4 regions of the Peribacillus sp. RS7 genome follow, and region 2 is predicted to be linked to each of the others. Evidence: predicted binding sites of a transcription regulator. Region 2 holds the regulator's gene; each other region holds the start of a gene.
What was found. The regulator Rex, encoded in region 2, represses fermentation and respiration genes when NADH is low (regulators of the CRP and FNR family bind a similar motif). The targets are predictions, from matches to a motif close to TTGTGAAATATTTCACAA.
Positions count from the first base shown of each region.

Region 1 (2,208 bases), 2.5 Mb from region 2:
AGAAAAAGAATAAAGAAAACTAATACCGAACATACATAATGTTAGTCCAATAAATAAAAACATTAGCAGTTTAATTCCACCTATTTTATCGGCAATAAAGCCTCCGACGGGACGAAAGAAACTTCCGGCGATGACACATAATGTAACAAATTCCCCTGCCCTTATTCGTGTTAACCCATATTCATCAACAAAAAAGATGCTTAAAAAGCTAGTGAACCCAACAAATCCCCCAAAAGTCACACTGTAGAGAATACAGAAATACCATGTATCTGCTATTTTAAATACTGTGAAATATTCCTTGAGCGGTTTTGCAGGCGGTTGAGATGGTGCGTCTTTTGCGATTAAAATATAAATGACAAACACGATGGTTAATGGAATCAAAGCTAACCCCATAACATTATGCCAGCCAATTGACTCTGCGATACGCGGTCCAAACAGGGTCGCAAACAGAGTTCCGCTGTTACCGGCTCCCGCAATGCCCATCGCAAGACCCTGCAAATGAGGGGGATACCAGCGACTAGCCATTGGAAGTGCTGCAGCAAAACTTGCACCAGCCACTCCTAGCAAAATCCCAATTAAATAGAGCTCCGCTAAACTTTCTCCGAATAACCATCCCCAAAAAAGTGGAATCATCGTAACAAGCATCCCGCCGATCGAGGTTTTCCGTGGACCGATGCGATCAGTCAAAAAACCAAGAACGAGCCGGAAAAACGAGCCTCCCAAAATCGGAATAGCTACAATCAAACCTTTTTCAGCTGGCGAAAGACCGAAATCCTTTGTAATATAGACACCGAGCGCACCTAATAATACCCAAATCATAAAACTAATATCAAAATAAAGGAATGAAGCTAATAATGACGGTGCATGACCGCTTTTTTTCAATTCAGTTATTTTCATTTTCATCTCTCCTATACTTTATTAATTGAATATTCGTTTATTTTACTCTTATAAAAGCGAGAATTCTTTGTTTATGTGAGAAAACATTACACACTTTTTTTGAAAGTTATAAAATTTGAGTACTTTATATTGGTTATTTGTTAAAATTTTAATAATTTCTATTAGGTTTTCTTCTATAAACATAACTCCGCCATAGGAATTGAATGATATTCGGGTCTCTAAGGTGATATAAAGTCACAAGCTTTAAGTATTTTCCAGTTAAAGACGAGATACACCAATCGAATACTCCAATAAGTTTTTTCGTAATATTCTCCTTACAAAAAAAGAGAAGCCTAATGCACAGGCTTCTCTTCGTTACAAACTCCTCATTCTTAAATCGCAAACATTACATATGTACAAGATTTAGCAATCATAAGCACATCTCATTGTTGAATTACCCTCAAATGATGACCGTCATCATTTAACGGCGGGTTCTTCCCACGGCACGAAACAAGGACCTCCTTCATATGATGTGTTATGAGCGGCATGTAGATATTTAATAATCAGATTATATCCGAGGAAAGGTTGGGTGCAATAATATGAAGCAAAATTCAATTCATAACATTCCATTTCAAAATCTTCAAGAAAAAAACATGTCATTCGAAGAGGTATTCGTTCATATTGTAGAATTCATGAAATTAAATCCATCCGGTAACTTTCGATTAATGGTTGGTACAGATTCGCAAGTACATAAAAAACATACGGTTTTCATTACAGGCATCGTAATACGGCAGGTCGGGAATGGTGTATGGGGTTGTATAAGGAAAGTGATGATCCCTAGAAGGATGCTGCATTTACATGAGCGAATTTCCAAAGAATTGTCGTTAACTGAGGAGATTGTATCCATGTTTACGGAGGAAAGGAAAAATCAGTTAATCGATATTGTCCTGCCTGCCGTATATCAAGGGGCAACGTTCATCATGGAAGGCCATATTGATATAGGGATTGGAAAGCGGAACAAAACCAGTGAGTTTGTAAATGAAATGGTAGCAAGGATGGAATCCATGGGAGTGGAACCGAAAATTAAGCCCAATGCCTTCGTTGCCTCAAGTTATGCCAACCGATATACAAAACAAGAGTGATGTCTCCAAAGAAGTAAATCTATGAACAATGGCATTTTCTTCAAAATACTTTTCGGTTTGGTTTTTCAGACTATAAAGCGGTACATGCAATTCATTTAGTGCATTAATTATTGGAAAAACCAAAAAACCGGCCTCGAAGCGAGACCGGTTTCAATATTAAAGATGTAAGCCGCCATTGCCGTACCCAGTA
Region 1 is NZ_CP168135.1:4,866,510-4,868,717, forward strand. It holds gene ACDZ29_RS24200 (nitrate/nitrite transporter) at 1-897, opposite strand, end outside; gene ACDZ29_RS24205 (ribonuclease H-like YkuK family protein) at 1,476-2,018, shown strand; RNA gene ssrS (6S RNA) at 2,181-2,208, opposite strand, start outside.
Region 1: a site for Rex is predicted at 1,035-1,052, ahead of ACDZ29_RS24200 (nitrate/nitrite transporter). Genes of this name have one in related genera too.

Region 2 (2,208 bases):
CGGATCACTTCATAAACGCTTTAACTTCTTTATTTCAGCTTTACTCAGTTCAGTTATTTTCGGCTTGGCGCATGGTGAATTGGAACATCTTCTTTTATATTCGGCAATGGGCTTCACCTTTGCTTTCCTTTATGCGAAAACGGGCCGCATCATCGTGTCCATTAGCGCTCATGTTGCGATGAATACGCTTGTTATCATCCTTCAAGTGGTATATCGGAAAGATATTGAGAAGATGATAGATACTGCACAGGCATTCATCGGAGGTTTATTATGAAACGTCAATCACCATTATTCATGGGCATCATCTATGCAGGCTTAGGAGCTCTTTTTACCGCTATCGCGATTCAAACCGTCAGTTCTACAGGATGGGGAATCTTTGCCTACATACTTGTACTGATCGCGACCCTGGACTTTGGATCGGGATTACGCATGATCATGCTTCACTTTAAGATTAAAGCCGCCCAAAAAAATAAGAAAAAATAAAAAACGCTGCTATGATGCAGCGTTTTTTTCATTCCTCCAATGCAGCTTCTTCCATTACAGGATAATGTTTCAGAAAATAGATGAGCGACTGAAGCTCCACAGCCAGGTCAATGTGGTGAACCCTTATGGATGGAGGTACTGTCAGCCGTGCAGGTGTGAAATTCAATATTCCTTTTATATCGGCTTTGACTAGACGATCGGTTATCGTCTGGGCTACCTGGGCAGGCACTGTCAAAATAGCCGCAGTAATATTATTTTCCTGCAATAGTGTATCGATTTGATCCATATGGTAGATTGGCACATCAGCTATTTGCTTACCGACCTTATCATCAGAGACTTCGAATGCCATTTCAATCTTCGTATTATTATTTTTCATGAAATTGTAATTTAAAAAAGCGGTCCCTAAATTTCCTACCCCGATTAAAGCGACTTTTGTCAATTCATCCTGATCTAGTGTTTTTCTAAAGAAGGATAATAAATAATTGACATTGTAGCCGTAGCCTTTTTTCCCAAGCGCGCCAAAGTAGGAAAAATCACGGCGAATGGTAGCAGAATCCACTTTTACGGCTTCGCTTAGCTCTGCCGAGGAAACTCTTTGTTTGCCTGAGGAATGTAAGTTTTTTAAAAATCGATAATACAATGGCAACCTTTTGGCTGTTGCCTGCGGTATCTTTGGGTCATGGTTCATCATTCTTCCCCGCCTTCACACATGCTTTTCAACTTAATCTCTATCTGTTTGTTTTACTTGTCTTTTATAATCGTTGCTAGAAAATCCGCCTGTTTTCTCCACTAAGAATGTAGGCCCGATTACCATTCCCTTATCAATGGCCTTACACATGTCATAAACAGTCAAGGCAGTCACGGATGCAGCTGTTAACGCTTCCATTTCCACACCTGTACTCCCTTTTGTCTTAGCTTCCGTTTCAATCCTAAGCCTATATCCTTGATCTTCCTTTTCCCAATCAAAGGCTATATTGACCCCTTGCAGAGCAATGGGGTGGCACATCGGAATTATATTGGATGTATTCTTGCTGGCCATTATTCCTGCAACTTGTGCAACAGCCAGTACATCACCCTTTTTCATTTTCTGGTTCGTGACCAATTCATATATTTCATCGTTCAATAAAATGCTCGATTGAGCTATAGCCGTCCGGGTTGTTTCAGGCTTAGCACTCACATCAACCATTTTGGCCCTGCCTTGCTCATTAAAATGCGTTAAGTCTCCCATTTAAGTAACCCCTCCTAAATCATACACTATTATTCCACTTTATGTAACAGCTTGTTTTAGCTTGGAACCAAGCTGTTGCCGATAATAACTAAAATACGTTACACTAACAATAATCAATTGAGGTGAAATCTATGATTTTATTACAAATCAATCAACTATCGAAATATTATGGAGCTGAACTTATTTTATCAAATATGAAGCTCGAAGTTCAAAATAAAGATCGAATTGCACTTGTTGGCCGTAACGGCGCCGGGAAATCCACTCTGCTAAAAATCATAGCCGGGCAGATTTCCCATGATGGCGGTGAAATAATCAAACCAAAAGGCGTCACCATCGGATATATGGCCCAGGATACGGGACTGGAATCGGAACTTACCATTTGGGATGAGATGCTGACAGTATTCAAGGACCTTATAGAGCAAGAAAAAGAACTGCGTCGCCTTGAGGCCGATATGGCCAGACCTGACATCTTTGAAAACGAAGTAATTTACCAAAAA
Region 2 is NZ_CP168135.1:2,379,347-2,381,554, reverse strand. It holds gene ACDZ29_RS12225 (CPBP family intramembrane glutamic endopeptidase) at 1-274, shown strand, start outside; gene ACDZ29_RS12220 (YdiK family protein) at 271-483, shown strand; gene ACDZ29_RS12215 (redox-sensing transcriptional repressor Rex) at 512-1,174, opposite strand; gene moaC (cyclic pyranopterin monophosphate synthase MoaC) at 1,205-1,711, opposite strand; gene ACDZ29_RS12205 (ATP-binding cassette domain-containing protein) at 1,843-2,208, shown strand, end outside.

Region 3 (2,208 bases), 1.3 Mb from region 2:
CCGTAACAGGCAGACCTGTCAAGAATTCAACGCCGCGTGCTTCCAAGCTTGTCATGGCACGTTCGATTAAGTGATCAGGCAGGACCGGTAGGATTTTTGGACCAGCTTCCACAAGCTTGATTTTCAAGTCCTTGAAGTCCACTCCGAACTTTTTGGCGATTTTAGGGAAATGATCCACGATTTCACCGATTAACTCGACGCCCGTCAAGCCGCCGCCGCCGATCACGATTGTTGCGTCCGCTTCATTATTCGTTTGTGCATATTCGCGGATGCGATCTTCGATATGTTTGTAAATCTTGTTTGCATCATTTACGGATTTCAAGACCATGCTGTTTTCCTCAAGTCCCGGAATGCCGAAGAATCCTGTTTGGCTTCCCAAAGCAACAACCAGGGCATCATAAGATAAAGTGGAGCCATTGGAAAGCTTCACTTCTTTTTTATCGACTGAGAAAGACTCCACTTTGGAAATGGCAAGGTCGATATCTTTTCCTTTAAAAAGCTTTTCCAAAGGAATGGAAACAGCTTGTTCAGAAATGGATCCGCCTGCAAGACGGTGCAATTCGGTGATGATTTGGTGCGTTGGAAATTGGTTCACCACTGTAACCTGCACTTCATCCTTCTTGTAATATTCACGTACGGATAAGGCAGATAGTAATCCAGCATAACCTGCACCTAAGATGACGATTTGTTTTGACATAGTTAATCCCCCGTCCTTACTGATTGAAAGTTTATCAAATTATTTTTGGTTTTTACGTTCTGAAGAGACTTCAAGAAAAGCTTGGGCGAAACGGAAAAGCTTTTGCGCTTGCGGGTCTTTCATCATTCTTAACAGACCAAAAAGACCGATCACATCATTATTCACTTCAGCGCGATCCTTAGCTTCGATGGAAGTGGCCGCAAGCCCTTTCACTGAATCGACCACAGGTCCTGCGATCTCCGAAATGGCGCTGACCGTATCCTTTTTCAAAACATCATCAGTCGCTACTGATTGAGCAAAATCATAAGACTTTGTTAAAATATTCACTATCTCAGTCAGCTTTGGTAACTGCTCAACTAAAGTGTTCAAGGATTCCTGAACCTCAGGCTTTAATAATTGGTCCAGTACATCTAATTGTTTTTGGCGGTCATTAAGTTGTTCAGTCTGTGATTGGGTAATCGTTTCTGACATATCCAATTCTCCTTTACAATAAGCATTTTGTTAAAAAAATTAGAAAAACTTGTAAAATATTGCACAAAGTGCAACACGAAAAAAATACTTTTAAAAATTAAATAAAAGCTATCCTTTAGTATATCCCTTTAGCTTCATGAAAACAGCTGATTTTTTAAAAATATCCATAAAATAAGCTTTTCCTTCATATTTAAAGGATCTAACCAAATGGAAGGTCTTATGTATGGCCTGAAATTTTTCACTAAAATGGACCATTTTGTAAAATGTCTATCGTCGTCGCCTGTCATACATATTTCCTTCTTTATCTGCCATCCTAAATGATGGAGGTGAATATTGTGACTGATTCAGAATCTAAACTTGTAGAAGAGAATAATGATAAGAAGCATAATAAACTGGTTGGCAATATGGAATATACGAAAGCGCAACTATTGGAAGGCATGAATGGAATTTCTGAAGTTTACCTCAAAAACAGTGAGGAAGGCACATCGGAAACATCTGATAAATAATAATTTCGTAAGCATAGCGAACCAGTTATGCTTACTTAGTGTTGCTCATTTTTGTAAAAAAACTCCTCAATCCTCACTATGCAGCTGTTCGGATATTCTAAAAGTTAACTCTTAGCTTCGCTGGCTGGCGAAGTCCATTAGATTCGACAGTTATATATAGATTAATCTTTTAAATCACCGAGTCCATTTTAAGGCGATGGCAGACCTAAATCAAAAACCAGTTATATCAATTATTTCTTATTGATATGACTGGTTTTTTTATTTCATCATTCATCTTGTTCCGTTTTTGGCCTTCGGAACCCTCAGACTGTATACAATTTGGACGTTGATTTCCGCTCCAGGCACTCGCTTTCCGCGGGCGGTCCGGGAGCCTCCTCGGCTTGCGCCTGCGGGGACTCCCCTAGACGCGCTTTCCCCGCAGGAGTCTCGCGCCTTCCTCTCCAATCAACTTTGTTACAATAGTTAGATATACCCGAGGAGTTGAAGGTGTTGCTTTTGGTCATTGGTTCGGAATTATTTGACGAAAGATACGTT
Region 3 is NZ_CP168135.1:1,101,029-1,103,236, reverse strand. It holds gene ACDZ29_RS05635 (NAD(P)/FAD-dependent oxidoreductase) at 1-697, opposite strand, end outside; gene ACDZ29_RS05630 (DUF1641 domain-containing protein) at 737-1,168, opposite strand; gene ACDZ29_RS05625 (hypothetical protein) at 1,504-1,674, shown strand.
Region 3: a site for Rex is predicted at 1,218-1,235, ahead of ACDZ29_RS05630 (DUF1641 domain-containing protein). Genes of this name have one in related genera too.

Region 4 (2,208 bases), 240 kb from region 2:
ATGTTGCTGTGTTCTGAATGTTCCTCGTGTGAATCCTTGGAATCACTTTCTTCAGTATCAGAAGATCCGTGGTTACCATGACCAGCATGTTCCCCTTCAGGAGCTGGAGAAAACTCTAAGTGAGTTCCAGTGTATGTGGATTGTCCCACATGACCAGGTTCTAATAATTCATTGAATTTTTTCTCAGTAATCGGTTCAGCAGTAGCTTTAATTTCATCTACCCACTTATCGTATTCTTTTGCAGACAGTACATTAACGTTAAACGTTTGCTGAGCAAAACCTGAACCACTGAAGTTTGAATTTCGACCCATATACTCTCCTGGTACATCAGCTGCTAAGTGCAACGTATTAACCATGTTCGACATCGCGTATTTTTGTCCTCCAAGTTGCGGAATCCAGAAACTCGAGATTGGACCATAAGAATAAAGTTTAAATTCAATTGGTCGGTTAGTCGGTAAAAACAGATAGTTAACTGTTTCGATATCTTCTTCCGGATAACTAAAATGCCACTTCCAGTTGGAAGATGAAGCGTAAATAATTAAAGGTTCTTGATCTCCGTATCCTTTAGGTGTTGCCTCAACTTCATTTGTTGTTTTAACAGTAACAACGGATAGGAAAGCGACGATTAAAATCGGGATCGCTACCCAAATTATTTCAAGAACCTTACTTCCTTCAATATGAGGTGGTTCATAATCATCACGCTGTTTGGAAGCACGATATTTCATTATCATGAAGATATACAGTACCATAACGACAAGGACGACAAAGGCCATTGTCCATATCGAAATCATAATAACATCTGCTTGTGTTGCAGCTACTGGCCCTTTAGGGTCCAAGACCATTAATGGGTTATCGCAACCGGTTAGCACAGTGGCAATTGTAAAAAGTATAGTTAATAGAGCCCATTTTATTTTCATAGTACTACCCCTTTCTTACATATTAAAATTCCTATTGGTAATTATTCGGACAAAGTGTTACCATGTTCACAAACCCCGACATACCAATATTAATCCCAAGTGTAAAAAAAGACAATATAAAGTGACATCTGTCACATAAAGTTCATTAAAGAGCAGTAAGAAGATGGTAAATGAACTGAAATGTTCGAAAATCTTCAGCAAATGAAATATAATAAATGTTTAATAACTTACCTACGGAAACTTCACTTATCAGTACAGGATTGCAGATAGAACTGATCCACTTTCCGTTTAATATTACTCTAATATAATGAAATAAAATTTTCACATTATATTCACCGCGTTTATTGCCTCAAGACTTATTAAGATTATGAATTATATTACCTATCCTGTTAATTAGGTATCTATCGTTGGAAAACAAGATTTAAAGCGGATTTTTTTCACTCGGCCATGGAAGGTTTTAAATGGTAGCCGCATTGTACACGATCTTGCATCCATGCTTCAATACCCTAATGATCCAACACAGGTCATTATTATATATATATAAGGAAACAACGAGCGTGAAATGTAATTGGGTTCTTTCTCCTCGCAATACTTATTTTATTGCCCTCAGTATTCCTAAACAGCCGTTTAGCAGTAGTCGTGGGGTGAAGTAATTCAGGGGTCAATCAACCTGTTGCAACTGTTCAAGTTTATCAGTCAGAGGACAGGACAAAAACCATTTTTTAATAAGTACATTTGGTGTTCAATCAACTCCACCTTTTGGAAACTCTTTACTCAATACCCCCCATATTGATACGTGCTTCCCTTTTGTATCTTCAGGTAAAAACACATAAAAAAAACCACGAAAAAAGGACTTTTTAAAAGTGTCCTTTTCTCGTGGATATAGTTCAATATTCAAGGTGAGAAGTTCCTGGCGTGCAGGCAGTTTGGTTTGGATGTACAAGCAACACACAGAATGAAAGCGCATTCAATACTTGGGGTTAAATTGGCTCAGATTCTTCAAGCCAACGAACAACTCGTTTTGTTCATCCATACAAGTGAATCTGATGATAGAAAGCCAGTTTATTACGCTAAATTCCTCGTTTTAGTTACTGAATTCTGTACTTCTTTTTGTTTGAGTTTTAGCCTTTGATTTCATTTTTATGATTTTAGTCGTTTCCGAATCAATTCTTTTGCCTTTATGTGTATTCATTACCATTTCTTCTGTCAGGACAAAAAATATACCAACTAGAAAAATGGCAGCTGCGCTTAGTGTGATGGCGATTCCAACAGCGGTAAATATATAATCCTT
Region 4 is NZ_CP168135.1:2,616,433-2,618,640, reverse strand. It holds gene qoxA (cytochrome aa3 quinol oxidase subunit II) at 1-917, opposite strand, end outside; gene ACDZ29_RS13255 (hypothetical protein) at 2,002-2,208, opposite strand, start outside.
Region 4: a site for Rex is predicted at 1,037-1,054, ahead of qoxA (cytochrome aa3 quinol oxidase subunit II). Genes of this name have one in related genera too.